2 regions of the Parageobacillus caldoxylosilyticus genome follow, and region 2 is predicted to be linked to the other one. Evidence: a T-box and tRNA genes for the amino acid it is inferred to sense, from the RefSeq annotation. Region 2 holds a T-box; the other holds one or more tRNA genes.
What was found. A T-box is a leader RNA that pairs with one kind of tRNA and senses whether it is charged. The one in region 2 lies ahead of argS (arginine--tRNA ligase), so its partner is inferred to be a tRNA-Arg.
Positions count from the first base shown of each region.

Region 1: it has a tRNA-Arg gene. The T-box ahead of argS (arginine--tRNA ligase) is inferred to sense a tRNA for this amino acid. The anticodon was not compared.

Region 1 is NZ_CP040553.1:3,128,796-3,144,961, reverse strand. It holds gene BV455_RS16230 (dynamin family protein) at 65-2,824, opposite strand; partial or broken gene BV455_RS20475 (IS3 family transposase) at 3,162-3,296, shown strand; partial or broken gene BV455_RS16220 (PhoX family protein) at 3,369-4,645, opposite strand; tRNA gene BV455_RS16215 (tRNA-Arg) at 4,814-4,890, opposite strand; tRNA gene BV455_RS16210 (tRNA-Gly) at 5,282-5,352, opposite strand; tRNA gene BV455_RS16205 (tRNA-Cys) at 5,368-5,438, opposite strand; tRNA gene BV455_RS16200 (tRNA-Trp) at 5,480-5,544, opposite strand; tRNA gene BV455_RS16195 (tRNA-Arg) at 5,656-5,729, opposite strand; tRNA gene BV455_RS16190 (tRNA-Gly) at 5,739-5,813, opposite strand; gene BV455_RS16185 (hypothetical protein) at 5,793-5,954, opposite strand; rRNA gene BV455_RS16180 (23S ribosomal RNA) at 6,014-8,944, opposite strand; gene BV455_RS16175 (hypothetical protein) at 9,033-9,215, opposite strand; rRNA gene BV455_RS16170 (16S ribosomal RNA) at 9,237-10,792, opposite strand; gene BV455_RS16165 (hypothetical protein) at 11,254-11,535, shown strand; gene BV455_RS16160 (Hsp20/alpha crystallin family protein) at 11,617-12,060, shown strand; gene BV455_RS16155 (LacI family DNA-binding transcriptional regulator) at 12,078-13,103, opposite strand; gene galT (UDP-glucose--hexose-1-phosphate uridylyltransferase) at 13,132-14,691, opposite strand; gene galE (UDP-glucose 4-epimerase GalE) at 14,652-15,638, opposite strand; gene BV455_RS16140 (galactokinase) at 15,635-16,166, opposite strand, start outside.
Region 2 is NZ_CP040553.1:1,485,570-1,501,735, forward strand. It holds gene BV455_RS07550 (undecaprenyldiphospho-muramoylpentapeptide beta-N-acetylglucosaminyltransferase) at 36-1,112, shown strand; T-box leader at 1,160-1,381, shown strand; gene argS (arginine--tRNA ligase) at 1,428-3,116, shown strand; gene BV455_RS07560 (ABC transporter permease) at 3,226-4,023, opposite strand; gene BV455_RS07565 (aliphatic sulfonate ABC transporter substrate-binding protein) at 4,036-5,028, opposite strand; gene BV455_RS07570 (ABC transporter ATP-binding protein) at 5,105-5,863, opposite strand; gene BV455_RS07575 (acyl-CoA dehydrogenase family protein) at 6,081-7,286, opposite strand; gene sfnG (dimethylsulfone monooxygenase SfnG) at 7,315-8,388, opposite strand; gene ssuE (NADPH-dependent FMN reductase) at 8,562-9,122, opposite strand; gene BV455_RS07590 (ATP-binding cassette domain-containing protein) at 9,676-9,918, shown strand; gene BV455_RS07595 (undecaprenyl-diphosphate phosphatase) at 10,657-11,481, opposite strand; gene BV455_RS07600 (SGNH/GDSL hydrolase family protein) at 11,845-12,468, opposite strand; gene BV455_RS07605 (GntR family transcriptional regulator) at 12,486-13,151, opposite strand; gene BV455_RS07610 (hypothetical protein) at 13,221-13,871, opposite strand; gene BV455_RS07615 (glycoside hydrolase family 113) at 13,932-14,882, opposite strand; gene BV455_RS07620 (ABC transporter substrate-binding protein) at 14,972-16,166, opposite strand, start outside.

The DNA of each region.
Region 1 (16,166 bases), 1.6 Mb from region 2:
ACGATGAAAACATTTTCACAACGAAAAAAATCGGCCCATGGGCCGATTTTTTCGTTCCATCTCGTTATACTTGAAGAACTCCTTTTGCGGAAATGGTCATCCACTCGTATTGGCGGAGTTTTATTTCAAACAATGTAAGCGGATCGCGGTATGCTTCCGGATTCGATCTCATTTTCTCCAGCTCTTCTTCTTTTTCACTGATTTCTTTTTTCGTTTCTTCCACCGTTTGATTCAACGCGGCAAATGGGTCCCGGAAGAAGATCGAAATATCCCGTTCTAGCGATTTCTCAAACAGTTCGAATTGCAGAAGCAACTTGTTCACAATGGATTCAACAACGTCTAAATAATCCTGATTTTCAACAAACTGCTTGTATTTGTTATATAACATCGCATGGTTTTGCTGGAAGGCTCCAAACAGCTTGCCGGCACTTTTCAATAAAATTTGATACGGTGTGCGGCGGAGAAAAATATTCACCTTCTCCATTTGCACGCCGCTCGTCATCCGGTCTGCATCCCGGCGCCAGTCATCAAGCACTTTAAAGTCGCAATTCAGCTTAAGCCGATCTTCCCCATACATCGCATTAAACCCATCGCTTATTTCATCCAGGAAAGATTGACATTGATTAAGCTCGTCATTTGCCGTTAAAATCCATTCCTGAAGAGAACGATAAAGTTCGGGCAAGACCGTATCATTTACATAAGCACGTACTCTCCGATTCATCTCATCATTTAGTTCCAGGTGAAGTTTACGGAAATCGCTGTCTTCTCGAATCATATCCGAAGTTTCTCGTAAAATTCTCGGAATATTTTCCGATAGATCCGACCTGATTTCCTCCAAGACTTTATGGAACGTTCTCGTGATAATTCGCGCTTTTTCTTCTTTCAAATCAGTTAATTGATGGATTGCACCATTTAGCTTTGTGACCATTTCTTCATTCCATTTAATCGAATCAGCCAGGCTGTTTTCCATTTCTGCCCGTTTATCCAATAAATGGCTGATTAATTGACGAGTAAAGATTAATATTTTTTCAATTCGATCGTCTTCCGCAATTTGTCGGTTCAAGTTTTTCAAGAACTCTGCTAGATCATTTTGCTGTTTTCTGCTTCTTAAACGTGATGAATAGGCAAACACCCGAGCCTCAGGAACATATGCCCGAACTCTCGAACGAGTGTCTTCAATAATCTTGGCGGCTTCATGTTCATCATAAATTTCATCAATTTTATTGAGCAGAAAATGAATTGGAAGATTAGGCGCATATTCCCGAATCTGCATTAGGATCTCTTGTTCTTTTTCGGTAAAAGGATCGTTCGCATCAAGAACAAATAATAAACTGTCAGCAAAGTGCAGATATTTCAACGCTTCACCTTCAATATGATTACGGTCGCTAAATCCCGGCGTATCAATAAGAACCAGCCCGTTTTTCTGCAAAATTGGCGATGGAAGAGAGAACTCCATAATCGCATTGTCAAAAGCCTTATTCAGCCGCCTATCTACTGCCTCCTGGAATTCCTGGAAACTTGAAAATGTTGTTAATTCTTCATCGGATATCTTTCTAATCTCCGTCTCATCATCCCCCTTAAATACAATAACGGATGATGTCGGAGCAGTTAGGATATTTTCTCCGAGGACCGAATTGATAAAAGCAGACTTTCCATTTCCGGAAGTTCCAACTACAAATAAATGATGTGTTTCAAAATCAACCAGTTCTCGGATGATCCATCTGAAGCGGTGACCTGGATCAACATGCTGCGCTTCCGCCCATTTTACGATGGAATCGAATAATGTAAGGCTGTATTCCAAACCATCTGTCTCATTGCGGGAATGGAAAATAAGATTTTCGGCATCATTGACAACCTCTGGGCTAATACTGGATGGAAATTTCTCGCTCCATGCCAATACCGCTGCAGAAGCAAATAAAGCATGAGAATAATCAGCTATTTTGAGCCAGTTCGTTAAGATGTTCGGAATAATCTCCTCCAATTCTTTTATTAAATACTTTCCATCGATTAATTCAAAATACGCTTCCTGATAAAGGGTTGACAGCTTTTTCCAAGACTGTTCCCGGCTTGCATCCAGATTTAAGAAAAGGTGGTTAAATTCCCTCAGCCATGAAAAATAGGAACGCTCGTTTTTATAACCATTCCACAATGCCTCAACCATCTGTTCAAATCTTGTCTGATCCACTTGGTATAACACGGCTAAGCATTTTGAAAAATAATGCGGTTCAAAAATTTTTGTTAATCCTTGTTTTGCATATGTTTTTAAAATATCAAACCAATGATGAGACTCTGTCCGGATCGCTTCATTTACTGTCAGTTCAATTGCGCTCTTCCAATCCTTGTGTTTTTCGAAAAAAGCACGAGCAATGTCAGTAACATTCGGATAGTCCGGATTAAAGGATACCGCTTTTTTAATCACTTGATCAGCATCTTCAAGTCTGCCTTGATCTATGTAAAGCGAAAACAATTGCAATGCAACTTCTGATTGTAAGACACTGCTTTCCGTATCAATGGATTTATAAATCTCTTCAGCCGTTGATAATTGTCCGAGTTCATAAAAACAATCCGCTATATTTTTTTTCGCCCACGGTTCTAAATCATTATGAACGTTTTCCCATTTGAAAATAGCTGCTTCATAATCTTTGTTATGAAAATATACTTCTCCTTGGACAAAACGGATGGTGGAAATGTCAGCCTCCCCATCTTTATGCCCGGCAAGAAACGCTTCTCCGAGCACACGGACAGGATTTTTTTCATCCGCTTCCATAAATGTTTCATAAAATGTTTTTTTGATCAGTTGATTCTCTTGATTCTCTAACGCCATGTCTATCACCCGACCTATATATTTAATCCCTATTAAAATTTTCTTGTTTCCATCCTTAATATTCTAGCAGACTTACTTTTGCAACAAGGTTTCAAATTGTTTTCATTTATAATACAGATTTTTATCATCGTGTAACATTTCAGCTAAATTATGTTATTAATTGAATGGAAATGTAAAAAAGCTGCACAATCCTCCCTCGTGAGAATAATACAGCTTCGATTCGTGCTGGATGCGTTAACCGAAAATTTTTTCGATTTACCTCATTTTGCTCCGTTTTAAAGCGATGTTTTTCCGTGATTATTTCAACATAACCTCAATATTTTAATTTTAACACAGAGAAATTGTATTAGTACGCCCAAAAACGATCGAACAGTCGTATCAGGCTATTCAGGAGTATATTCATTTTTACATTCACAATCGTTTTCCAGAAAAACTGAACGGCCTTTCCCCGATGGAATATCGAGAAAAGGCCGCAGTTGATATACTCTTTTTTCATTGTCTACTTGACAGGGTTATGTGCAGAGGACAGACTTTCTGTTATCTTTCATTTTTTCTTTTTGCTCTGTTGAGCTTTTTGCTGTTTTAGTTTTTCGATATTCGGCAGTCCTTGGATATAACCAACAGCACCGGCCTGATCAATTCCATATGTTGCGTCGATGGCTTTTTTCACATCATCAATGTTTACCGCTGTCGGCGCAAAATTGTCTAATTCATCCCCTGGATGCTGAAAATTGCTCATAACGTAGCTAAATTCATTTCGGCTATCGGCCCCGCTTGAAGCCCCGTTGCCTCCGCACCAGCCGGAACGGATAAAATGCGGGATAACTTTTTCGTATCGACGTTATACGCCCATACAAAATTGTTAATATGTTGGCTGCTGTCTTCCCCGATAAACAATGTGCGATAATCCTCAGAGAAGCTTAAGTTGTCCGGACCAGCAATTTTATTCACGTTTGCTTTATTGCCGTAAGCGTCAGGTTGAGCTAAATCTTCGCCGACAAGAAGCGCCTTCATAGAAGCAGCTACATATCTGCTGTTAATCGATTCACCAGCTATGGTCTTTTGTCCTGGCTTTAAGTTTAACTCATAAACCGCACCAGCTTTCACTTTCGGCAATTGAATGTGGTCCGTTGGGTCTTGATCGTTTTTCTCCATACCTTTGCTTATATCAGAAATCGCTACATATACTTTTTTGTCTTTCGCGTTCACCGCTAAGCCTTCCATTTTATTAAAATCGCTTGTTGCTCCTAACATCGCTGCATAACGGCGAGTTTCCAAAAATGCAGCTGCTTTTTCCATTCCCGGCTTCAATTTCAAGTATTCTATTTTACCATAGTTTGTACCTTGTCCTGAGTATTGCTTAACTGCAGTAAACCCTTCTTTTGGGTCATTGGACACTTCAAAAATATCGCTGAATGTAATGCCTTTATCAATGATCCATTTAATTTCCTTATCTGTAGCATGACCAAGTTTAATCCACTCTAAATTGCCGGCCCCGCCATTTTCTGCGCTTGTTTGCGTAAATTTCGCCGCATATAAGGTGCCGGCTGACAAATCACGCGGTTTATCAGCTATGTACATAAACAGCATTGTATATTCGCCGTCGTCACCAAAATAAGCGGTACGCTCATCCGGCATTACAATCATCATTTCATTGGAACGACGTCCGGTGCTGTAATGCTTCACGACGCGCGTCATGCCATCAGCACTGACCATCACTTCAGGAATAAAGCCGTAATAATAAGGATTTGCCTTTTTCTCGTCATCAAAATATAGCTTTGCAAAATCTTTTAAATGGGCTGTTGATTGACTAAGCTTATCTGGTGTGTCAAATTCACATTATCTATTAAACTCCGAACTGCCTGGACAAACTAGCTGGAGCGCTTTTATGACATTGCCTTGAGCGATGGCTGGCATAAGAAAAAACGCTTCCCTCGTTTGCGGCAAACGCCGCAGACGTTTGGAAGCGTTAGCGATCGACTTATGTAATGGCGTCCCAGGAGAGATTCGAACTCCCGACCGACGGCTTAGAAGGCCGCTGCTCTATCCAGCTGAGCTACTGGGACATGGTATTATACACTCTTTAGCTTCGCTGCCCCTTCCTCTGTTAACGAATTCAGATAAGTGAGATGCGTCGGGGCAACTCGCAATAAGCAATAACTTCAATAATGTAACGCTTGTTGCTCTATCCTGTCTCTTCCTCTGCCAGCTGATTCAAGGAAGTTGAGCGCGTCGAGACAACTCGAAGTGGATTCAAAGATGTGTTGCTCGTTGCTCTATCCAGCTGAGCTACTAGGACATAACAATATTCACGCTAGATTTTATTTTTCGTTTTCCAATTGTTTTGCTGTCCCTTCCTCTACCAGCAGATTCGAGGATGCTAAATGCGTCGGGACAACTCGTAGCTAATTCATAAGATGTATCGCTCGTCGCTGAGCTACTAGGACACATAAATAAAGCGGGTGATGGGAATCGAACCCACGACTTCAGCTTGGGAAGCTGAGGTTTTACCACTAAACTACACCCGCACGGCTGAAACTAGAAGGCGGCACCCGGATTCGAACCGGGGATGAAGGTTTTGCAGACCTCTGCCTTACCACTTGGCTATGCCGCCGCAAAAGATAAATAACACATAAAATAATTATTTGCTTTATAAAAGGGCAACAGGAATCGAACCCACACCGGAGGTTTTGGAGGCTCTGTGCTAGAACTATGCCCTTAAACCCCATTTATCGAAGAATTTTGCATCAAATTTCGTTCTGCAACTATGTACGAAGAATCTTAGATATCCATTGGCATGTATGTATTAAAACAACTTTCACTACTGAAAACGCGCTCGAGAGGATTCGAACCCCTAACCTTCTGATCCGTAGTCAGATGCTCTATCCAATTGAGCTACGAGCGCAAATAAGGATGGAGCGGAAGACGGGACTCGAACCCGCGACCCCCACCTTGGCAAGGTGGTGTTCTACCGCTGAACTACTTCCGCATCATAACATAGTGATATTTTGTTCATTCCTTCAAAACTAGATAACCGTCTGCTTGGAAGAAGCCAAGCGCCTCCGCTTTTCGTACTGTCTAGCTCCGGACGCCATCGGCTCGCGACGCTTCGGTCCCGTTGCGGCGGCAACAGCCTCCTCACGGGCCCTCCAGCGCGTGTCGCCGATAGGCGGGCGTCCTCCGCTTTTCGTGGTTAAGTCCTCGATCGATTAGTATCCGTCAGCTCCACGTGTCGCCACGCTTCCACCTCGGACCTATCGACCTCGTCATCTTCGAGGGATCTTACTCGCTTGACGCGATGGGAAATCTCATCTTGAGGGGGGCTTCACGCTTAGATGCTTTCAGCGCTTATCCCTTCCGCACATAGCTACCCAGCGGTGCCCCTGGCGGGACAACTGGTACACCAGCGGTGCGTCCATCCCGGTCCTCTCGTACTAAGGACAGCTCCTCTCAAATTTCCTGCGCCCGCGACGGATAGGGACCGAACTGTCTCACGACGTTCTGAACCCAGCTCGCGTACCGCTTTAATGGGCGAACAGCCCAACCCTTGGGACCGACTACAGCCCCAGGATGCGATGAGCCGACATCGAGGTGCCAAACCTCCCCGTCGATGTGGACTCTTGGGGGAGATCAGCCTGTTATCCCCGGGGTAGCTTTTATCCGTTGAGCGATGGCCCTTCCATACGGAACCACCGGATCACTAAGCCCGACTTTCGTCCCTGCTCGACCTGTCCGTCTCGCAGTCAAGCTCCCTTGTGCCTTTGCACTCTCCGAATGATTTCCAACCATTCTGAGGGAACCTTTGGGCGCCTCCGTTACCTTTTGGGAGGCGACCGCCCCAGTCAAACTGCCCACCTGACACTGTCTCCCACCCCGATAAGGGGTGCGGGTTAGAATTTCAATACCGCCAGGGTGGTATCCCACCGGCGCCTCCACCGAAGCTGGCGCTCCGGCTTCCCAGGCTCCCACCTATCCTGTACAAGCGATACCAAAATTCCATATCAGGCTGCAGTAAAGCTCCACGGGGTCTTTCCGTCCTGTCGCGGGTAACCTGCATCTTCACAGGTAGTATGATTTCACCGGGTCTCTCGTTGAGACAGTGCCCAAGTCGTTACACCTTTCGTGCGGGTCGGAACTTACCCGACAAGGAATTTCGCTACCTTAGGACCGTTATAGTTACGGCCGCCGTTTACTGGGGCTTCGGTTCGCACCTTCGCTTTCGCTAAGCGCTCCCCTTAACCTTCCAGCACCGGGCAGGTGTCAGCCCCTATACTTCGCCTTTCGGCTTCGCAGAGACCTGTGTTTTTGATAAACAGTCGCTTGGGCCTTTTCACTGCGGCTCCCTCGGGCTCATCACCCAAGAGAGCACCCCTTCTCCCGAAGTTACGGGGTCATTTTGCCGAGTTCCTTAACGAGAGTTCTCCCGCGCACCTTAGGATTCTCTCCTCGCCTACCTGTGTCGGTTTGCGGTACGGGCACCTCTCACCTCGCTAGAGGCTTTTCTTGGCAGTGTAGGATCGGGGACTTCGGGACCGATGGTCCCTTCGCCATCACGGCTCAGCCTTTGCGCCAGACGGATTTGCCTATCTGGCAGCCTAACCGCTTGGACAGGCTATTCCAGCAGCCTGCTCGCCCTACCTTCCTGCGTCCCCCCATCGCTCAAACGGTGAGGAGGTGGTACAGGAATCTCTACCTGTTGCCCATCACCTACGCCTTTCGGCCTCGGCTTAGGTCCCGACTAACCCTGAGCGGACGAACCTTCCTCAGGAACCCTTAGGCTTTCGGTGCAGAGGATTCTCACCTCTGTTTTCGCTACTCACACCGGCATTCTCACTTCTAAGCGCTCCACGAGTCCTTCCGGTCTCGCTTCGGTGCACTTAGAACGCTCCCCTACCGATGACCAACGGTCATCCCACAGCTTCGGTGGCACGTTTAGCCCCGGTACATTTTCGGCGCAGAGTCACTCGACCAGTGAGCTATTACGCACTCTTTAAATGATGGCTGCTTCTAAGCCAACATCCTGGTTGTCTGGGCAACTCCACATCCTTTTCCACTTAACGTGCACTTTGGGACCTTAGCTGGTGATCTGGGCTGTTTCCCTCTCGACCACGGATCTTATCACTCGTAGTCTGACTCCCAAGGATAAGTCGTTGGCATTCGGAGTTTGACTGAGTTCGGTAACCCGATGAGGGCCCCTAGCTCAATCAGTGCTCTACCTCCAAGACTCTTCCCTTGAGGCTAGCCCTAAAGCTATTTCGGGGAGAACCAGCTATCTCCAGGTTCGATTGGCATTTCACCCCTACCCACACCTCATCCCCGCACTTTTCAACGTGCGTGGGTTCGGGCCTCCAGTAGGTGTTACCCTACCTTCACCCTGGACATGGGTAGATCACCTGGTTTCGGGTCTACGACGACGTACTATACGCCCTATTCAGACTCGCTTTCGCTGCGGCTCCGTCTTTTCGACTTAACCTCGCACGCCATCGTAACTCGCCGGTTCATTCTACAAAAGGCACGCCATCACCCATTAACGGGCTCTGACTACTTGTAGGCACACGGTTTCAGGTTCTCTTTCACTCCCCTTCCGGGGTGCTTTTCACCTTTCCCTCACGGTACTGGTTCACTATCGGTCACTAGGGAGTATTTAGCCTTGGGAGATGGTCCTCCCTGCTTCCGACGGGATTCCCCGTGTCCCGCCGTACTCAGGAGCCACTCGGGAGGGAACGAAGTTTCGACTACAGGGCTGTCACCTTCTCTGGCGGGCCTTTCCAGACCGCTTCGTCTACCCCGTTCCTTTGTCACTCCCATGTGAGTGGTCCTACAACCCCAAGAGGCAAGCCTCTTGGTTTGGGCTGTTCCCGTTTCGCTCGCCGCTACTCAGGGAATCGCGTTTGCTTTCTTCTCCTCCGGGTACTAAGATGTTTCAGTTCCCCGGGTGTGCCCTCCATACCCTATGGATTCAGGTATGGATACTGCCCCATTACGGGCAGTGGGTTCCCCCATTCGGACATCTCCGGATCAACGCTTGCTTACAGCTCCCCGAAGCGTTTCGGCGTTTGCCCCGTCCTTCATCGGCTCCTAGTGCCAAGGCATCCACCGTGCGCCCTTTCTAACTTAACCAACAATCAGCGCTTCTCGGCTTCTTCCTTTCGGTTATCTAGTTTTCAAGGAACGAACTTATTTTCTGCATCTGCTTATAGATACAGACCTAAACCATTGAAGGAATAACTAATATTCCTTCAAAACTGAACAAGGCTACTGCCTTGAATTCACTTCTTTGCTGCCTTGCGCCGAGGAATCCAGCTTCTTTGAATTCACCGGAAGACGCAGGCGCAAAACTCTTGAAGGAATAGTTATATTCCTTCAAAACTGAACAAAACTCTGCGTCCACCTTTCACGTTAACATCCTTAGAAAGGAGGTGATCCAGCCGCACCTTCCGGTACGGCTACCTTGTTACGACTTCACCCCAATCACTTGCCCCACCTTCGGCGGCTGGCTCCCTTGCGGGTTACCTCACCGACTTCGGGTGTTGCAAGCTCTCGTGGTGTGACGGGCGGTGTGTACAAGGCCCGGGAACGTATTCACCGCGGCATGCTGATCCGCGATTACTAGCGATTCCGGCTTCATGCAGGCGAGTTGCAGCCTGCAATCCGAACTGAGAGCGGCTTTTTGGGATTGGCTCCCCCTCGCGGGTTCGCAGCCCTTTGTACCGCCCATTGTAGCACGTGTGTAGCCCAGGTCATAAGGGGCATGATGATTTGACGTCATCCCCACCTTCCTCCGGTTTGTCACCGGCAGTCCCCCTAGAGTGCCCAACTGAATGCTGGCAACTAGGGGCGAGGGTTGCGCTCGTTGCGGGACTTAACCCAACATCTCACGACACGAGCTGACGACAACCATGCACCACCTGTCACCCTGTCCCCCGAAGGGGGAACGCCCTGTCTCCAGGGTTGTCAGGGGATGTCAAGACCTGGTAAGGTTCTTCGCGTTGCTTCGAATTAAACCACATGCTCCACCGCTTGTGCGGGCCCCCGTCAATTCCTTTGAGTTTCAGCCTTGCGGCCGTACTCCCCAGGCGGAGTGCTTAACGCGTTAGCTACAGCACTAAAGGGTTTGACCCCTCTAACACTTAGCACTCATCGTTTACGGCGTGGACTACCAGGGTATCTAATCCTGTTTGCTCCCCACGCTTTCGCGCCTCAGCGTCAGTTACAGACCAGAGAGCCGCCTTCGCCACTGGTGTTCCTCCACATCTCTACGCATTTCACCGCTACACGTGGAATTCCGCTCTCCTCTTCTGCACTCAAGTCCCCCAGTTTCCAATGGCCCTCCACGGTTGAGCCGTGGGCTTTCACATCAGACTTAAGGGACCGCCTGCGCGCGCTTTACGCCCAATAATTCCGGACAACGCTCGCCCCCTACGTATTACCGCGGCTGCTGGCACGTAGTTAGCCGGGGCTTTCTCGTTAGGTACCGTCACCGTACCGCCCTATTCGAACGGTACTTCTTCTTCCCTAACAACAGAGCTTTACGATCCGAAGACCTTCTTCGCTCACGCGGCGTCGCTCCGTCAGACTTTCGTCCATTGCGGAAGATTCCCTACTGCTGCCTCCCGTAGGAGTCTGGGCCGTGTCTCAGTCCCAGTGTGGCCGGTCACCCTCTCAGGCCGGCTACGCATCGTCGCCTTGGTGAGCCGTTACCTCACCAACTAGCTAATGCGCCGCGGGCCCATCCGTAAGTGACAGCCGAAGCCGCCTTTCAACCAAAGACCATGCGGTCTTTGGTGTTATCCGGTATTAGCTCCGGTTTCCCGGAGTTATCCCGGTCTTACGGGTAGGTTACCCACGTGTTACTCACCCGTCCGCCGCTAACCGAACAAGAGCAAGCTCCTGCTCGGTCCGCTCGACTTGCATGTATTAGGCACGCCGCCAGCGTTCGTCCTGAGCCAGGATCAAACTCTCCATAGAAAGTTGATTGGCTTGTTTTCAGCTTCAGCACCGACACCGTAAGGTGTTGCGGCGCTTCAGCTTTTCTGTGTGGACGCTTCGTTTTGTTCAGTTTTCAAGGAACATTAAAGTTTCATCCGTCTGACAATCATATTATAACTAAATATTCAAGATTGTCAATAATCATTTACTTTTAATTAACATCTAATTAACATCGCAACAATATCGTCGCGACATAATTAATTATACTCAAATTTTATTATTTGTCAATAATTTTTAACTCATCTGAGCTTAAGTAACTTTGTCTTTTTCAAGCGACGTATTTTATTTTATTAACCCACTTATGCTTTGTCAATATATTTTTATTTTCCGCCGCCGGTTCCCACATTATCTACATTAATAATAACGTATATTATAATAATCGTCGAAACCTTTTTGCCAATCATCAATCCGTTGGGTATGAAGAAAGGAGTACATATGTTATGGAACATTCTTTCTCCTCATTGCTCGAAACATACCGCCGCTTATGGATGAACCGTTCTTTGACGACGGAAGCATTGAATGAACAGGAAAGCAAAACACTTCTTTACGAAACGATCGCCAAAGAACTGCGCGATGAAATGACCCATCCGCGCACACGTCAGTCTGCGGAAGTAAAATTTTATTATGCCGTCAAAAGAATTATGAATGCCGATTTGTCCGATCATGAAAAATTATCTTTAATTCATATTTATATCAACGTGATGGAGCAATTAAAGCAATAACGCTTTTTGCATAAAACAGCACCTCCCGAAGCACACTATTTGATGGCAAATCATCTTCACCATCAAAGGAGGACACTGCTAATGGCTTTGATTCCTTATGACCCATTTCGCCATTTAGAAACGATGCGCAGAGACCTTAACCGATTTCTTTCAACCGATTTCCCTTCTCTCTTCACCCATATGGACGACCATATCGGGATGCCGCGCATGGATATGCATGAAACAGAAAACGAATATGTCGTATCGTGCGATCTTCCTGGTCTAGAGAAAAAAGAAGACGTACACATCGATGTAAACAACAATATTTTAACGATTAGCGGCACCATTCAACGAGATCAAAACATTAAAGAAGAACAAATGCATCGCCGCGAACGTTTCTTTGGTCGTTTCCAACGTTCTATTACACTGCCATCGGATGCAGCGACTGACAATATTAGAGCCACCTATAAAAACGGCGTGCTCGACATTCATATTCCAAAAACAACATCAAGTCCAAAAAAACGCGTTGATATCGAATTTCATTGATGCAAAAAGGGAGCTGGTCATTTTTCGCCGCTCCCTTTTAAACGGGCTTGACTGCTTTCTCGCACGATTAGCTCTGTCGGTACCACTACTTTTTTACAAATGGCCCGCTTCGTTGTCAATCGTTCCACCAACAACTCTACCGCCGTCTCCCCCATAAACTCTGTATATACTTTTACCGTTGTTAATGGCGGGTGGATAAATGCCGCCGTTGGAATATCATTGAACCCGACAATGGATACATCACGAGGGACGGAAATGTGCGCTTCATGGAGCGCGCGCAGCGCCCCAATCGCCATTGAATCGCTGGCGATGAAAAACGCAGTTGGAAGGTCGTTGCTCGAAATGGCTTGTTTCATTAATCGATAACCGTCTTCGGCGGTAAAGCTGCCTGTCCATACATATCGTGAATCATACAGTCCTTTTAAGTATAAATATTCATAAAATGTTGCCTCGCGTTCATCGTGAATCGGCATTTCGCCGTCTACATATTCCCGTCCGCCAATATAACCGATTTTTTGATGGCCTAGTTCAAACAGGTAGTCTAACACTGTAATCGTCGACTTGCGTAAGTCGATGACGACAGAGTCAAATTTCCGCTCGTCCGGCGAGCAGTCGACAAAGACAATATGTTCGGTGCTGGAGGCAAACGCGTTGACATCTTTCGGTCCAAATTTTCCGACGGCGATAATGCCGTCTAAATGTTCCATCCGTTCCGTTGGGTAGGAGCCGTTTTGCTTAAAAAGCTTTACTAATTCGATTCCACGTTCAAAACATTCTTTTTCGACCCCTAAGCGAATCGCCATGTAGTACGGATCATCCATTTCTTGCCGTTCGGAGTACCAATGAACGAGCCCGAAACGAAATGATTCCCTCGGCTGCTGGCTGCGTTCCCTCAGCGTTTTATAGTTTAGCTGCTGGGCTACTTCAAAAATGCGTTTTCTCGTTTCATCCGACACCGACAAGGTGGTGTCATAATTAAGCACACGCGACACCGTCGCCACTGATACTCCTACTTTTTCTGCGATTTCTTTTAATGTCGCCATTGGTTAAAACAGATCCCTTCCTTCCTGATTATGACAACTTCTTTTGCACTTTCCGCAAAAAGGTGCGAAATGCCTGTTTTCCTTTCTCATTGCGTTTAAACACGCCGGCATGTTCTAGGACGGTGATAAAACGCTGCCCTACTTCGTGCTGCAAAATGTCCGATACATTTTCTTCTGTTATATTCGGATAAGCGGCACGGATTTGCTCGTACCAATTCCAATGTTTTAAAAGCGTTTTGTCCCACTCATCTTTTTTCGTATTTCGGACAAGATATGTCGCCAATGCATCTAATTCGCCGGCCAGCCTTCCCGGAAGCACGGCAAGCCCCATCACTTCAATTAAGCCAATATTTTCTTTTTTAATATGATGCAATTCTTCATGAGGATGAAAAATGCCGTATGGATGTTCACGTGATGTTCGATTGTTGCGCAACACGATATCCATTTCAAACAAATCGCCACGGCGTCTTGCGATGGGGGTGACCGTATTATGCGGAACATCGCCGCTGTTGGCATAGATATCGACGCTTGGGTCGCTATACGTCCGCCACGTTTCGTAAATGCAATCCGCTGCTTCAAGCACTTCTTCTTTTTTGCCGCACAGGCGGATCACTGACATCGGCCAGCGCACAATCCCTGCTGTCAATGATGGAAAAGATGAAAACGAGATGTATTCTTCGATTTCGGCTTTTTCCATCGCAAACGTATAGTTTCCGCCTTGAAAATGATCGTGCGCTAAAATCGAACCACCGACAATCGGCAAATCGGCGTTCGAACCGATGAAATAGTGCGGAAACTTTTCGATAAAATCAAGTAAGCGCGCGAACGTTTTCCGTTCCATTTTCATTGGCACATGCTCGGCATGGAACACAATGCAATGTTCGTTGTAATAAACATACGGAGAATATTGGAAATACCATGTCTCGTCCAATAACGTAATCGGAATGACGCGGTGATTCGAGCGGGCCGGATGATGCCACGTCCCTTCGTATCCTTCATTTTCTTTGCATAACAAGCACTGCGGATACGAAGATGCCGGAGCGTCTTTTAACTTGGCGATTTCTTTTGGATCTTTCTCTGGTTTCGATAAATTGATGGTAATATCGAGCTCCCCATACGCCGTTTTCACTTTCCAGTGTTTATTTTTCGCAATCCGCGCTGTTTGAATGTAATTGGACGCTTTGCTTAAGGAATAAAACCAGTCGGTTGCCAGTTTCGGTTCTTTATTATACTTGGCATAAAATTCACGGATTACTTCGGATGGACGCGGCATTAAACAGTTCATCAGCTTGGCGTCCCATATATCCCGCTCTGTCATTGTATTCGTTTCCAAAAGACCATGTTCATACGCCCAGTCTAAAATCGTCTCTAAGATCGGAGAAGGAGAGGCAAAGGACGTGTCCTTTACCTCGACTGGCTTCCACTCCGTCAGCCGCAGCGCCGCCAACAGGCGATTGCGCGCGTAAACAATATCTTCGCGATGAAGCAGGCCGCTTTTTACCCCGTATTGGATCAGCTGTTCTACCGCCGTCAAAATGTCCGCCACCGTCACGCACCTCGATATCCGTATGGTTTCGCTTGATGCCATTCCCATGCGGAAGCGACAATATCGATAATCGATGTGTATTTTGGTTCCCAGCCGAGCTCGCGTTTGGCTTTTTCCGCGGATGCGACAAGCTTCGCCGGATCGCCCGGGCGCCGCGCCATAACGCGCGCCGGGATCGGATGACCGGTAACTTTCCGTGCCGCTTCGATCACTTCTTTAACAGTAAAGCCGTTGCCGTTTCCTAAATTGTACACGTTGCTTTCCGCACCGCTCCGCAGCTTTTCCACCGCTAGAATGTGGGCGTCAACGAGATCGAGCACGTGAATATAGTCGCGAATGCAAGTGCCGTCATGGGTATCGTAATCATCGCCAAAAATATGAATCTCATCACGTTGGCCGAGCGGCACTTTTAAAATTAATGGAATGAGATGGGTTTCCGGGTCATGATCTTCACCGATCAACGTGCCGTAAGCGCCGGCGACGTTAAAATAACGCAGCGAAATATAGCGGATTCCGTAAGCGCGGTCGACCCATTTCATCATTTTTTCCATCGCCAGCTTCGTTTCCCCATACGTATTCGTCGGCATCGTCGGGTCGGTTTCCACAATTGGAATGTGTTTCGGTTCTCCATACACTGCCGCTGTAGAGGAAAACACGACTTGTTTCACGCCGAACTCATTCATCACTTCTAACAATACTTGCGTACCGTACACGTTATTATCGTAATATTTGAGCGGCTCTTGCATGCTTTCGCCGACAAGGGAGTTGGCGGCGAAATGAATCACCGTATCGATCTCATGCTTACGAAATACGTCGCGCAAAAACGCGCGGTCGCGAATATCGCCTTGATAAAAGACTGCTTCTGGATGAACGGCCTCGCGATGACCGGTTTGCAAATTATCGACAACGATAACTTTTTCACCTTTTTCGATCAATCGGTATACCGCATGGCTGCCGATGTAGCCCGCGCCGCCGCAGACAAGAATCATACGCTCATCTCCTTTGTTTCTGTTATTTCTCTTGCCCCGTCGCCAATTTTCACGACATAAAAACTAGCTTCATAGCCAATTTTTCCCGCATATTCTTTTCCTACTTGTTCAATAAAAGAAGGAATGTACGCATCTTTCACGATGTTCACCGTACAGCCGCCAAAACCGGCCCCTGTCATGCGGGCGCCGATCGTTCCTTCATGCTTCCACGCCGCTTCGACAAGCGTATCTAGTTCCACCCCTGTTACTTCATAGTCATCGCGCAACGAAATGTGTGACTGCTTCATCAGTTCGCCAAAGCGGGACAAATCTCCCTTTTCCAACGCTGCCGCCGCCTCCACCGTCCGCTCGTTTTCCGTCACCGCATGGCGGGCGCGCTTTTGTTCAAACGAGGAAAGAAGATGCTTATACTCTTCCAGCTGCTCGCTTGTCAAATCACCCAGTGAGGCAATGTTTGTATGTTTCTGCAATTTCGCCAAAGCTGCCTCGCACGTCGCCCGCCGTTCGTTATACGCCGAATCGGCCAGA
Region 2 (16,166 bases):
CATTGCATCATGCTGAAAAAGACAGGTGATCAACGTTGAGCAAAAAAATTATTCTTACCGGCGGCGGCACAGCCGGACATGTTATGGTGAACGTCGCTCTGATTCCGAAATTAAAAGAACAAGGCTGGAACATTGCCTATATCGGTTCCCACCAGGGCATTGAACGGGAAATTATCGCAAAAATGGACGGTGTGCCTTACTTTCCGATTTCGACTGGAAAGTTGCGCCGCTATTTCGATTGGAACAACTTTAAAGACCCGTTTAAAGTGCTGAAAGGCACTTGGCAAGCGTACCGCATCATCAAAAAAGAAAAGCCGGATATCATCTTTTCCAAAGGCGGATTTGTGTCCGTCCCTGTCATCATCGGCGCGTGGTTAAGCGGGGTGCCGTCCATCATTCACGAATCGGATATTACCCCAGGACTGGCCAATAAAATCGCGATGCCATTTGCGACCAAAATTTGCGTCACATTCCCGGAAACGATGCGCCACGTCAAGGAAGAAAAAGGCGTTTACATTGGGGCGGTCGTTCGTGAGGAATTAAAGCGTGGGGACGCCGACAAAGGACGAAAGCTTTGCCAGTTTGAAAAAGGAAAGCCGGTTCTTCTCGCCATGGGCGGAAGTCTAGGCTCGAAACGGATTAATGACGCGCTGCGCGCCAATTTGCAAACGCTTCTTTCCGATTTTCAAATCGTGCATATTTGCGGAAAAGGAAATGTCGACGCCAAATTGGCGAATGAAAAAGGCTATAAGCAGTTTGAATATGTTCATGAAGATCTTCCTCATCTGCTGGCGATGGCTGACATCGTCTTATCGCGCGCCGGCGCCAACTCGATTTTCGAGTTCCTCGCCTTGCGCAAGCCGATGCTGCTCATTCCTCTATCCAAAGAAGCGAGCCGCGGCGACCAAATTTTAAACGCCCGCTCTTTTGAAAAATCAGGTTACGCCGAAGTGTTGATGGAAGAAGACTTAACGAACGAATCACTGCAAAGCGCCATTTATCATCTTTACCAAAACAAAGACCGCTACCAGCAAAACATGGAGCGGTCCGACGCAGGAGATGCGTTAGAAAAGTTGTTGACGCTGATTGAAGGGACACGGGAAATGAAATGAAGCTTGAATATTTTGTAAAAACAGTTATAATAATGTAAAAACCATATTTCAGTTCGATGACGAAGAGAGTAGTTATATAGAAAGCGACAGCGAGTCAGGGATGGTGGAAGCCTGATGCGGACTATATAACGAACCGCACTTCCGAGAAGCTCGTCTGAACCCCTTATCGGTTAGTAGGACGGTGCCGGGGATATCCCCCGTTATCCATAAGAGTTGGTTTCCATGTAAACAAGTAGAGTGGTACCGCGGGTGAAACGCTCGTCTCTATACAGAGGCGAGCGTTTTATATTCATGAACAAAGGTGGGAAGCAAAACATGGACTATAAAAAGAACGTTACTAGTTGTCTTGTCTCCTTGCTCGGTGAACATCTTTCCGAACAACAAATTAATGAACTGCTGGAAACTCCAAAACATCCTTCTTATGGGGATGTTGCATTCCCGTGCTTTACGCTCGCCAAACTATTTCGGAAACCTCCCGCCGCCATCGCGACAGAGCTTGCCGAAAACCTTCGTCATCCTCTTTTTGATAAAGTCGAGGCGAAGGGAGCATACGTGAACGTCTTTTTGAACAAATCGGCAATCAGCAAACAAATCATCGAAACCATTGTGAAACAACAGCGTCATTACGGTGATCTATCGTTAGGACAAGGGAAAACGATCGTTCTCGATTTCTCGTCACCGAATATCGCGAAACCTTTTTCAATGGGGCATCTCCGTTCCACCGTTATTGGAAACGCCATTGCCAATATCGCCGAAAAATGCGGCTACCGCACTGTCAGAATCAATCATTTGGGCGATTGGGGCACCCAATTCGGAAAACTCATTGCTGCCTATAAACATTGGGGCGATGAAAACAAAATTAACGAAAATCCTATTCAGGAATTGTTTCGTCTGTATGTGAAGTTTCATGAGGAAGCGGAAACAAACGAACAGCTGGAGCAGGAAGGAAGAGCATGGTTTAAAAAACTCGAGGATGGGGACGAGGAAGCATATCGGCTCTGGAAATGGTTCCGCGACGAGTCTTTAAGAGACTTCAATCGCATCTATGAGTTGTTGGGAATTTCCTTTGACTCCTATAACGGGGAGGCATTTTACAATGATAAAATGGATCGTGTCATCCAGCTGCTGGAGGAACAAGGACTATTAAGCGAATCCGATGGAGCACTGGTCGTTCGCCTAGACGAATATGAATTGCCGCCTTGTCTCATCAAAAAATCAGATGGTGCTACTTTGTATGCTACCCGCGATTTAGCGGCGGCTCTTTATCGCTACGAAACGTATGCATTTTCGCGGGCTCTTTATGTCGTTGGGCACGAACAGCGTCTTCACTTTCAGCAAGTATTTTCCGTGTTGAAAAAACTTGGATTTGCTTGGGCAAACGCCATGACTCATGTTCCATTCGGTCTTATGCTAAAAGACGGCAGAAAAATGTCCACAAGAAAAGGCCGAGTGATTTTGCTTGAAGATGTTCTTAAAGACGCAATCGCCCTGGCGAAGAAAAACATTGCCGAAAAAAATCCGAACGTCAAAAACGAAGATGAAGTAGCGCGTCAAGTTGGTGTTGGCGCTGTCATTTTTTACGATTTAAAACATGAACGAACAAACAACATTGAATTTTCGTTGGAAGACATGTTGAAATTTGAAGGAGAAACTGGACCATACGTGCAATATACACACGCAAGAGCCTGCTCGATTTTACGTAACGCTCCATCGCCTGTAACGGATCATATCCAAGGGCTAACAGACGAAGGGAGCTGGGAGATCGTCAAACTCCTTGCCGCGTTCCCAAACATCATTCAAAATGCTTACGAATATCTCGACCCTTCTCTTATTGCTAAATATCTCATCGATGTGTCCCAAGCCTTTAACAGCTATTACGCTCATACAAAGGTCCTTACCGAAGACGAGCAATTACACTCACGGCTTGCCTTAGTGTACGCGACAACGGTTGTATTAAAAGAAGGGTTGCGGCTGTTAGGAATTCACGCTCCTGAAGAAATGTAACACAAAAATAGTGCTGTCTCTCAACTAATGGACACGGTATCCTGCCGATACCGTGTCTTATTAGTCTAGCTACACGTTTCTTCCATCCTTTAAACTCCTCTTGTCGTATTCATAATGCTTTTCTCCTTTCAAGCGATTCGTAGCTATCTTGCCAACGGAGAATTCGGCGTCCTGCCAGTTCCAGGAGATAATCGGTCAATTTTCCAAGCAACGCAAACAACAGAATGCTGGCAATGATGATCGCCGGACGCCCCGTCGTTTGACCATCAGTCAGAAGAAAGCCCAACCCTTTGCTTGCACCCATAATCTCCGCAGCTACGACAAACATCCATCCTAGTCCGAGACCGCTTCTTAGTCCGACAAAGAAGGAAGGAAGGGCCGCTGGAAGAAAAAAATGGCGGATCAATCTCCACCCTTGATAACCGTGCACCCATCCCACTTCCAGCAGACGGCGATCCACTCCTTGAATGCCGGACACCAAATTTAGATAAACCGGGAAAAAGACACCCAAAGCAATTAATGATATTTTTGAAGCCTCACTGATTCCCATCCATAAAATAAACAACGGCACCCAGGCCAAGGAAGGGATATTGCGCAGCGCTTGGATGAGAGGGTCTAACAAATACCGGATCGTACGAAAATATCCGTTCAGTACCCCAAACAATAAAGCGATAGCCGTACCAAGCAGAAATCCCATGCTTACCCGGTATAATGTAATTCCGATATGTTCTAGAAGCTCTCCTTCACGAAACAAATCCACGATGGTGGAAACGATCTTCAAAGGGGAAGGCATGATATTGGTGGCAATCAAGCCGCTAACCGAGAAGATATGCCACAAGATCACAATAGATACTGGAATGATGAGCCCCATTCCTGTGATAACGAAGTTTTTGTTCCATTGACGCAACCGCAATCCCCCTTAATTCGTGTCGATGTGTTCTATATACTGCGGATCGATTAAATCGTCGATCGTTTTCTTTATATCCACGGATTTGTCAATGACGCCGCTTTTCAATAGGACTTCACCTGCCGCTTCAATTGCCTGCTTATGGATTTCGCCGATTACCGGATTCGTGAAATCTGTACGGCTGAGCACTTTGGCCGCGACTTCTTCGCTCTGTTTGCTTTCCGCAGCCACAATTTTTACGAATTCATTCGGGTTTTCCAATGCCCATTTTCTAGCCTTTTCATAAGCTTTCAGTACTTTTTCCACAATCTCGGGATGGTCTTTCGCGAAAGCTTCCCTGACATTCAGGAATCCGTACGTATTCCAATCCGCGTTGCGGAAAAACAGCTTGGAGTGCTTCTCTATCTCCGTCTGTGCCATATACGGATCGAGTCCCGCCCATGCGTCCACATCTCCTTTTTCCAGGGCAGTTTTGCCGTCAGGGTGTTGCAGCTGGACGATTTCCACGTCTTTTTCGCTCAATCCCGCAGCATCCAACGCCCGTAGCAAAAAGATGTAAGGATCCGTTCCACGTGTGACGGCGATTTTTTTCCCCTTCAAATCTTTTACCTTTTCTATAGGAGAACCAGCACTTGCAACCAATGCTGTCCATTCCGGTTTAGAATAAATATAAATCGATTTTATCGGGTTTCCGTTCGCCTTTCCGAGCAGAGCAGCGGAGCCTGCTGTCGAACCAAAATCAATGCTCTTGCTGTTCAAAAGCTCCAGCGCTTTATTGCTTCCAGCGCTGAAAACCCATTCGACTTCGATGCCGTCCTTCTGCAGTTCATCCTCCAACCATTTCTTTTCTTTTAATACTAGACTGACTGGATTGTAGTAAGCGTAATCGAGTTTTACTGTTTTCACTTCCGACGCTGTTGAAGCTGAACGGCTGCAGCTGCTGAGAACCCCAATTGCGGCAATAATCAGAAAAATGAAGGCGACTTTATACGTTTTTGAAATCATCGCGAAGATCCCTCTTTCATTCGGTAATGATATAAATCGGTAATGATATAAATATGAAACTCTTGAGAATGATTATTTAGGAGGAGACCGCCGATACGGATGCGGGAGCTCCCCGCTCCATGAGGTGATCGAGAATCAGTTTTTCGTAGTATGCGAAGTCGCTGTTTCTTTCCCTCGGTCGCGGTAGAGGTACCGGTATATCGATTGCAATCGCGCCGTTTTGGATGAGAACGATGCGATCTGCTAATGCGACTGCCTCGCTGACGTCGTGTGTTACCAGAATAGCTGAAAATTGCTGTTCCCACCAAATCTGTTCGATCAGCTCCTGCATTTCGATACGTGTCAGCGCATCTAGTGCGCTGAGCGGCTCATCCAACAGCAGGAGACGTGGGGAGCCTGCCAGCGCTCTCGCCAGAGCAATGCGCTGACGCTGTCCTCCGGATAACACGCTAGGCCATTCTTTGGCTTTATGTTCCAGTCCCACCAGTCGCAGAGCTTCTTCCGCTCTAGCTTTGTCTCCATTTCTTGCACCAATTTGTACATTGTCAATGACTCTTTTCCACGGAAGCAATCTGGCATCTTGGAACAAGATCCTAGTATCCGGATGAATTCCATTGACTCTCTCGCCGTCTAGAAGAACTTCCCCTTCTGTCGGAACATCAAGTCCGGCGAGCAGACGCAACAACGTGCTTTTGCCACAGCCGCTGCGTCCGACGATGGCGATAAATTCGCCCGGTTTGATTTCTAAATCCAAGCGTTTCAGCACTTCGACGTTACCAAACCGTTTTCCAACACCTTTTACCTGCAAATGGGAACCTATAGACTTTATACCCAATACTCATTCCTCCCCAATTCTGATTATGCTATTTTGTGGAATATGGTGGATGATCTGATCAGAAAAAATCAACGAGTGTTCCAAGCCGACGCTACACTTCTTTTAATCAGCTGCTTATTACCATGAGAATGAGATGCCACAGGGCACTTTGTTTGAAACGGCCTAAGGGAGTCCCTCAGGCCTGAATTCAACCATACTCTTTCATATGCGTTAAGTTTTAATCTCCACCTTCATACCACAGCTCGAGGGGCAAACCAACAAGGGATTTCCCTATCCATTCACGGGCAATATTGTTGGAAGGTCCCATGGCAATACCGGCACGGGCATCTCTAAACAACCGTTCAAATATTCCCCGCTTATATCCGTACCCCCCTGTGACATCCAGTGCGGCCTCCGTCGCTTTATTGGCGACTTCCGATGCATGAATTTTGAATTCGACAAGCGGTAAAAATAGCTCTACTTGCGGTTTGCCTTGCGCTTGCAACTCGTCCAACTGTTTGGCCAATGTATATTGCCACGGTTTGAGGCTGTCAATCAAAACCTTTACCTCGGCTAACTGTTGGCGGATCACTTGGTAATCCGCAAGACGTTTGTTGAAATCGCGATGAATCATCCCTTTGACATATGAGACTGCCGCTTCCAAGGCTGCCTCCGCAACTCCAAGCCAAGTAGAGCCAAGTCCGATCAAATAAATGGGAGAAACGCCGCTCTCTAGTATTTCTCTTCCCTGGCCTTCTTTCCCAAGTTTGTCTTTTTGATGAACGCGGACACCTTCGTAGGTAATCGGACCGCTGTGATTTCCCCGAACTCCTAGAGCTTCCCATACTCCGGGCTTAATTCCTGGCAACTTCCCGTCTACGATGAAAAAACTGATATCTGTTGGTGACTGTGCTCCCGGCGAACGGGTCTGAACGACATAAAAATCTGCTTGTCCCGCGCTGGTAGTAAATGATTTTTCGGCATTGAGAATGTAATATTTTCCATCGTGGGAAGCTTGGCTCAAATTGAACCACCAGTGGCCTCCCGTCGCTTTTTCGCTCGTGGAATAGGTGCCGATGAGTCCTTGGCGGATCGGCTTCAACCAGCGTTCCTTTTGATCGTCGTTTCCGTACAGCAAAATAGTTTGGGCAGCACCTACATGCATGACGTAAACAAGTGATGTCGAAGGGCAACCTTTGGCGATTTCTTCCGCAGCAATGGCAAAAGCGACATGATCTAGGCCCCGTCCGCCCCACTGTTCGGGAATCAATACGCCATTCCACCCTGTTTCGGCAAGCACTTGAAGATTTTGTTTGGGGAAAATGCCGTCCCGGTCGATGATGTCGGCATTCGGTTTAATGACTTTCTCCACAATGGCGCGGATTTCTTCCCGCAGCGTTTCATAATGCGGTTGTACGATCGAGCTATTCACTGTTACGCTCATATTCACAATCTCCTTTGTAAGTAATTTTTTATACGGCATCCACGTTTAACGTTGCTTCCTTTTCGCGAACTAACGGAATCACTTTTTCACCGAATAGTCGGATGTCTTCGTCATAATGAAGGAACCCAGTCAAGATGAGGTCAACGCCGATTTTTTTGAGCTCGATAATGCGGTCTGCCACCTGTTCCGCCGTACCGATTAATCCGGTTTTGAAACCGTCATTGTATTGGACTAAATCGTTAAAATCTGAATGAGCCCACATACCTTCTCTTTCTGGGGAAGCTTTGCCGGCAAAGCGCACTTGGCTGCGGAAGCCTTCCACAGCTTCGGCATCTGCGTATGCAATGATGTCGCGAAGCACCTGCTTAGCTTCCTCTTCCGTGTCCCGCACGATAACAAACGCGTTGACGCCGAATTTCACCTTGCGGTTGTTTGCTTTAGCCAGCGATGACACTTCATCGATTTGCGCTTTGAGACCGTCGATCGTATTACCGTTCATGAAATACCAGTCGGACACTCTGGCAGCCATCTGCCGGGCGGCACGGGAATTGCCTCCTTGGAAAATTTCCGGAACGTTATATGGCTTCGGCTTTAGAGGGGCGCCGTTAATTCGGTAAAAATCACCGCGAAAATGGGTCTTTTCCTCCGTCCACATGCTGCGTAGGACACGAATGAACTCTTCGGATCTCCGGTATCTTTCGTCGTGATCGAGCCAAGGCTCACCGTACGCGTGAAATTCTCCTTTAAACCATCCGCTCACTACGTTAATCGCAGCACGTCCATGGCTGATTTGGTCAATGGTGGAGAGCATTTTGGCTACCGTTCCCGGATGCCACAAGCCGGGAAGAACAGCCGAAATCAGCTTTAGCTTCTTAGTCACCGCCGCTAAAGCTGCCGCCAACGTGATGGCCTCCAGTTGATTTTCCGCACCGTAGCTTGCAATAAACCTGGTCTGCAGCAACGCATATTCAAATCCGACTTCTTCGGCAATTTGGGCATACCTAGCATTGTCTTCAAAGGACCAGCCAGTTTTTTGAGGAATCTTCGAAATGACCAATCCTCCGCTGACATTGGGTACCCAGTAAGCAAACTTCAAAGACATATTTTTCACCTCTGTTTAGATTTATTTATAGACAAAGGGTTAGACCCTCTGCTATTTAACGAATAATTGGAACGGATAAAAAAGCATTATTCTGAGTGGAATTGGAATAGGTGCATTGAGTTGACTAATAGATGTGCTTCCTTCATCTTGTTGAAATGAAGGTACTGTCTGCTTTACTTGACACTTTCCGGCGATAATCCGGTTCTTCGTTTGATTTCTTCAGCAAATTCCGTGGCCGCTTCATCTAATCTGTGGATCAAATCTTCTGATAGATTGTAACTTTCTTGTTCATGTCGGGTTATCCAAGTATCGACCGCATACACCCCGCCAAGAATGTGCCTGCTGCCCAATGCGGATAGCACCGGCTTCAATGCATAGTCGATGGACAAAAGATGGGCGATCGTGCCTCCGATAAACAGTGGAAGAATAATTTTTCCTGATAACCCTTTTTGCGGAAGCAAATCGAGATAGGCCTTCAATACTCCCGTATACGCCGCTTTATACACCGGACTTGCGATAACGATCGCCTCCGCTTCCTCCACCTTTTTGTTAGCATGCAGAATGGCTTCACTGTCAAATTTGGCTTTGATTAAATCTTCCGCGGGCAATTCCGCGACTCGGATGTGTTCAACTTCAATACCCGCTTGTAACAACCGTTGTTCTACGTATTGAATAATTCCGTTGAGTCTTGATGCCAGAGAAGGACTCCCGTTGATAATGACTGCTTTACCCATATGAAATTCCCCTTTCTACAGTCGGTTCTTATAACATATAAATCCTATATGATTAGTATGTTTTATGTCTGTAATCATACCATCGTTCCCATTTACTGTCAATATCCAAAAGAAAAAAACACTTAACACTCGCTAACGTGCCGAGAAAAAATGAAAGTCTCTCCGGACTCACGAAATTCTCCCCATATTCAATAATGGATCATTCATTTTTACGGCAAGCTCTTCGGAAGTAAGAGCAGGGGACCTTCAAAGCGCTTTTGACAGTGTAAAGCAAAGACATGCTAAATCTCCGTAAGAAGCATGTTTAGGAGTTTCGATCAATTCGTACACTTGTTCTGTGAAAAGAGATGTACTGGCAGTAAAACGGCAGCGCGATTTTGTGGGCTGGCCTCTATACAACCAACTATTGGGTGAGTTTTTTAACGGTTATAGACAGGATAAAATTAGCAAGAAATTCTTAAGAAAAAACATAGTTGTTTTACAGGAGAATTTTTTATTTAATTCAATAATCTAACCATACATAATCCTAATGTAAGCATGGATGATGTTTTGCTTGCCAAAAAAAGAGCACAGATACATGAAGATATTGAGGCTAATACCTATGAGGTATCAAACAATAATTTCAGAAGGTGGATCCAATCTATCTGGCGGTAAAAGGCAGCGGCTTGCTTTAGCTAGAGCTTTAATTGGAAAACCCTTCTATCTTGTTGCTAGACGAGGTGACTGTGCTTTAGATACTGTTACGGAGAGAAAAATCGATGATGCAATTCAGCAATTAAATTACACAAAATTGTAATGGCATATCGTATTAGTACAATTTATAAACTCAGATTTGATTGTAGTTCTCAGTCAGGAAAGTATTGTTGATATAGGTACATACCAACAATTACTCTCAAGATGTGACTATTATAGGGAACTTTATTACAGTAATTTTTTGAATGAATGTAATGAGAAAGATGCCCTACAAGGCATCTGCTTTCCAACAAAAAACGGAAGATAAACCTTATTATCTTCCGTTTTCAACAGTTGTGAATATATGGTATAATTAGGAAAGCAATAGTACGGGAGAACTCAAGGGTGGGTCGGCATGTACCCCTTTATATGCAGAAAGGGGGTGATGCCGATAACAGTGTTTGAAGCGTTAATGTTTGCGATATCTTTTGCAAGTCTTATCGTTTCAATACTGTCTTACAACCAAAAGAAATAATCCACCCTTGAGTTTCCGGAGCTACGGGTGGATTATTTCCGCTCTGCTGCCGATCCCCCTTGCAGGGAACCGTTCTATTGCAGGACCGAGGGTGTTGCAGCACCCTTGGTCTTATTTTATTTATACGAACCTTCTATGTATATTATACATGATTAGTGTTGTAAAATGAAGGCTTTTGTTTGATGCCGCGTATCTTCGATTTTGCGAAAATTAGACGTCGACTCGCGGGCTGGGGCGGTCGTCAAAGCGATGAAGCTTGGACTATTGGAATAAAAACACCCGATGGAATGCATCCATCGGGCATAAAAGCAGTATTCTCCAATCATTCTAGAAATACAAAACGTAAATGACCAGCGCCAAGACAATGCGGTACACCGCAAACGGCACAAGGCGGACGCGGTTGATGAGATGCAAGAAAAAGCGAATCGCGAGCAAGGCAAACAAAAATGCGCTAATAAACCCAGCGATGAAAAACGGGATATCGGCCGCCGTCACGTACTGCCAGTTTTTTAACAGCGACAAGCCACTTGCGCCGGCCATAATCGGAACAGCCATAATGAACGTGAAGTCGGCCGCGGCCCGGTGGCTCATTCCCGCCAACACCCCGCCGGAAATCGTCGAGCCGGAACGGGAGAATCCCGGCCATAACGACAAGCATTGAACAAGGCCGACGATGATCGCCTGTTTGTATGTAATTTGGTCGACCGTTTGCGCTTTCGGAGTATTCTTTTTAGCAAACCAATCAGCGGCAATCATCAACAGCGCCCCAAGCACTAATCCGATCAACACGGTTGCGGTCGAAAATAAGTGCTCGTCAATATAATCATCAAACAACACTCCTAATACCCCTGCTGGAATGAGTCCGACAATCACTTGCATCAGCTTCAGACGCGGCTGTTCATCGCGATGGCGTCCACGCAGCCCAAGCAAGTCGATAAAGCGGTCTTTAAACACGACAACGACCGCCAAAATCGAGCCAAGCTGAATGACAACTTTAAAAGTGTTTGCTGCATACTTCCCTAAAAATTCCTGCGATTTCAGCCACATATCATCGACAATAATCATATGGCCCGTTGAGGAAACCGGTGCAAACTCCGTTAATCCTTCAACCATTCCTAAAATAATGGCCTTTATAATCTCTACAATGTCCATTCGCTAGCATTCCTTTCTTTTCGAAATTATAAGTTGTCTCTACTTATATAGCATATTTTTCCGCTATGCCAAAATATCACGCTTCGCTTTCTCTTTATAGCACTTTCCTGCTCTTTTCCTTTTACCAAATCAATACATACCAAAAAGTCAGCACGCTTTATTTTACTATAAATCTTCTATTTCTACCACCGCCAAAAGAGGTATCTATCTGCCTATAAATTTCCTCTCACTCTAAACTCTTGGAAATTCTTTCTTCACAAAAAAATCCGACGGGCTCTTCTTTGCGAGCCGTCGGACTGTTTTCATCATCATCGAGCGACAAGACCTCCTCTTCAGCCAAAGAAAGGAAAGTGATGAAAGAGATCAATTCACTTTTTTCACCGCACCTATCCAAGTACGCGCCATCAGCATATTGCCGATGGAATTCATGTGAACACCGTCTGTTGTCAGTCTATATGGCGAACGCGCTTGTAAATAGGCGAGAAACGCCTGATGGGTAGGCACTAAAATACCTCGAAACCGCTGCGCCATTTTTTGCACAATTTTCACATACGGTTTCAGCTTTATGTTTCCTTCTGAATGAATATCCTCGCCGATAATGGTCGGCTCCATAAATATCAGCTGCGCTTTCGTTTGTTCCTTCGTTTGCACAGCCAGCTGCGTATATACCTGTTCAAATTGGTCCGGATATACTTGCTCCTTTTCTGGATGGTCGAGCTGGCGCCATACATCATTGATGCCGATCGAAATGGAAACGATATCTGGCTGAAGATCGATAACGTCCCGCTCCCATCTCGCCAGCAGATCGGGAATGCGGTTGCCGCTGACGCCGCGATTAACAACATCAAAGGAGCGGTGCGGATAAGCGGTAATAAGATAGTCGCGGATCAGCCGGACATATCCGTAGCCAATTTGTTCCGGGTCTCTCCATCTTCCCGATTCGGTAATGCTGTCGCCGATGAATACGATTCTTCCTTCGAGTTTCATCTTCTTCCCTCGCTTCCTTATCGTAAAATGACGGTTTTAAATTCAAACGCATCGTAGCGGTGCACGGAAAGCGAATATTCAAACGCCTGTCCGTTATCTAAAAACGCAACCTGTTCGACTTCGGCAACCGGGTCATGCTCTTGCATGTGCAAATGCCTCTGTTCTTCCGCTGTTGATTTGCGGACGCGAATCGTGCGGTGGGCGCTTTGAATTTTCAGCCCCAAGTCTTCTTCAATATATTTGTAAACAGACGCTTCTAAATGTTCCTTTTTTAACCCCGTAATCACATGAATCGGCATATACATCGACTCAATGACCAGCGGCTGATCGTCTACGCAGCGAACTCGGCGAATGGCATACACAAACGAGTCTTTCTGGATATTTAAATAAGTCGCCACCCTTTCCGGTGCGCTGATGACAGAAAAATCCAAAACGATGCTTGATACTTTCCGGTCCGCGTACGTCGCGGTGAATCCGCGGAACTGATTGGACAGCATCATGCGCTGCATTTCCTGCGTTTGAATGTCTTTGACGAACGTGCCCGACCCTCGCTTTTTGACAATCAGCCCTTCGGCGACAAGGAGGTCGAGCGCTTTTTTGACCGTCATTTTGCTGGCATGATATTTTTCGCATAGTTCCTTTTCAAACGGCAGTTGCTCGTTTTCTTTATATATTCCTTTCAAAATTTTACTCCTGATATCGTTGGCAATTTCCCTATATTTTGTCAATCCCATCACCTAATTACAAAGAATTTATATAAACACCGATGATTGTTCTCGATCGGACCGATAAATGGAACCGATGATAGCCCTCGTGCACATCACGTAAATAGACGGGGCAAAGAAAAGGAAAAAAACCGCATTATAGCCACTTAACCATATGATAGCCAAAAACACTAGCAACAGTGCAAAAGAACGAAGAAAATGTTTAACCATTAAATAAAATCCATATAAAGCAGCTTGTTTCGCTGGCAGTTGTAGTTTCACCATCGTATAAGACGTATACATGAACAAAATCCATATAAGCAACAGCATATACAAACAAACAAATTTAATCGTAGCAACAACGGCAGAACTCCATCCTTTAGGAAAAGGAAGAATGACAAAGGCACTAAAATAGATCGTCAATCCGATAAGAAGAAGCGATAGGATCTTGCTGTTGCGATATCTTTTGCTTTTTTCCCGAAATAACTGACGTATCGCCTGCGCGTTGCCACCTAAAATTTCCTCGACCACATCAATCAATGTACAAAAAGAAATAGAAAATCCTAGAACAATGGCATGCTTAAATAAATAAACCCAAAACAACAAACTGGATTTAATCAGGCGATAAGTAGTATCCATAAAGGAAAAATATTTACTGTCCAAAAATGACCGTTTTTTTGTTTTTTTTCGCATTCTCACAACATATCGCCTACCTCTGCTTTCTATTATAAACCAATAGTACAAAAGGGCTATACTTTTTTAATGCGTTCGATAGAAATGTGCTACAATCTGCTCTGCCTGTTTCCATTTGATGCTATACTGTCCAGGTTGTTCGATTTCTTCTTTTGTTGCCGGCGATTTGATTGGCCAATCCCAGAAACAAAATCCGCTTATAAACTCCTTTTTTGCACATATCGATAAAAACTCCGTGTAGTAGTCCGCCTGCTCCTTCTCACTTGGAATTCCCTTATCAATGATTTTCCAGTCATTTGGCACCGCGGAAGCTCCAACGACGGCAGGACAGCCCGCCTCGGCGAAGAAAAACGGCTTTCCATAATGGCGGACGACTTGTTCAATCCGTTCTAACTCATTTTCAATCATTCCTTTCGGATAGTAGCCCGATGAAGAAATATAATCGAGGGCGTCCCACCATTTTACGTTATGCTCTTGATATTTATCACAATTATAGGTTAATGCCCCACCATATACTTGCCGCAACTGGCTAATTAAATAACGCCATTCTTGTTCACGATGATCGGTTCCTACCATTTCACAGCCGATAATTAGCATATCCACACCGTTCTGCTCGCAAAATTGGCCATACGCCAGCATGTATTCATTATAATGGCGAAACCAATCGCTCCATTTTGGCTCGCATGGAACATCTTCATCAAAAAAGCGAATATAGGCGCGCCAGTATCCATCATTGACGTTTACCATTGGTTTGACAATTGTTTTTAATCCTTTAGACTTTGCATAATGAATCAGTTCACTTAATTCATTTAGATTGGGCATGAACCCGCTTTTCCAGTCGATATAAGTGGAATAACAATGCTCTTGTCTTGCCGCAAAAGCAAACGTCACCGTATTGATAGCACACCGTTTCACCATCTCATCTATTTCACGCTTTGCTTGATCCAGTTCCACGTCTTTTGACCAATCCCACGTAACGAAATTAAAACTCTTGATCTCCCAGTTCGTGCCCATCATACCGTCTCCTTTCCTGTACGCCATATTTGTGCGAGGAAAAAGGTGTTTGTTTTCACTGGAAAACAAACACCTCCCTTTAAAAACTAGATTTATTGTAAGTTATATTCTTTTCTGATTTGATCCGCTATTTTCTTCAACTCTTTTTCCACATCTAGATTTTTTAAGTTGATATTATCAATGACTGGCTGTATTTTGTTCACAATTTCTGCATATTCCGGAGTATACGGCGCATTTCGCACGGTTTTCCCTTCTTTTAACGTTTTTGCCAGTGATTTTGCGTTTTCCGGCGCGTTTTTCATGCTTTCAATTTTATCCGCATTTCGCTTCATCACAGATACAGCAGAGATGGTATTTAATTGCAGGTCTTGACCTTTTCCATACGTTAAAAATTTCAACAGTTTCCATGCTTCTTCCGGATGCTTTGTGCCTTTCGAAATACCGATTGGAAGGTAGGATGCAGCAGCTACGTTTCCAGCTTTTCCTGCCGGCATTGGCACAACATCCCATCTAAAATTAGCATTTTTCGCGGTATCGGCCCAGTCCCAAGGACCTAGTAATCTCATTGCCGCTTTTCCAGCTAGGAACATATTCGTCATGCCTTGCGATTGCGCAGAAGTTGGTTGAACATGGTACTTATGAATAAGGTCGCGACCAAATTGAATCGCTTCTATCGATTCCGGGCTGTCAATAATCACTTTTTTGCCGTCTGGGCTGACAAATCCACCACCATTTTCGACCAATAACTCATTCGTATAGAAATTTTCAATGCCAAATTGAACAATTTTCCCGTTTTCTACTTTCGTCAATTTTTTAGCTGCTTCTAAAAAGTCTTCCCATGTCCAATCATCTTTTGGATAAGGGACGCCGGCTTTATCAAATAAATCTTTGTTATATCCCATTTGGAAGGCAGAAGCGTCGCGGATCAATGCATACTGCTTTCCATTTACCTGTCCTAACTCTAAAACGTTCGGCAAAAATTCATCTTTGTTGATTTCTTTTTCCACCCGGTCGGTTAAATCCATCAACAATCCTTTGGCTACAAATTGACCAAACGCGGCAGGCTGAATCCATACTAAATCCGGTTGATCTCCTCCTGCGGACATTGTTAAAAACTTATCATTAAATTTGTCGTAAGGGGCATAAACCGTTTTTACCTTGATACCAGGATTCTCCTTTTCAAATGCCCTGAAAATCTCATTTTCCAGTTTTGTTCCTTCCGGATTGTTGTTCCAAATTAAAATTCGTAATGTAACATCGCCCTTTTTCCCTTCCGAAGCTTTTTCG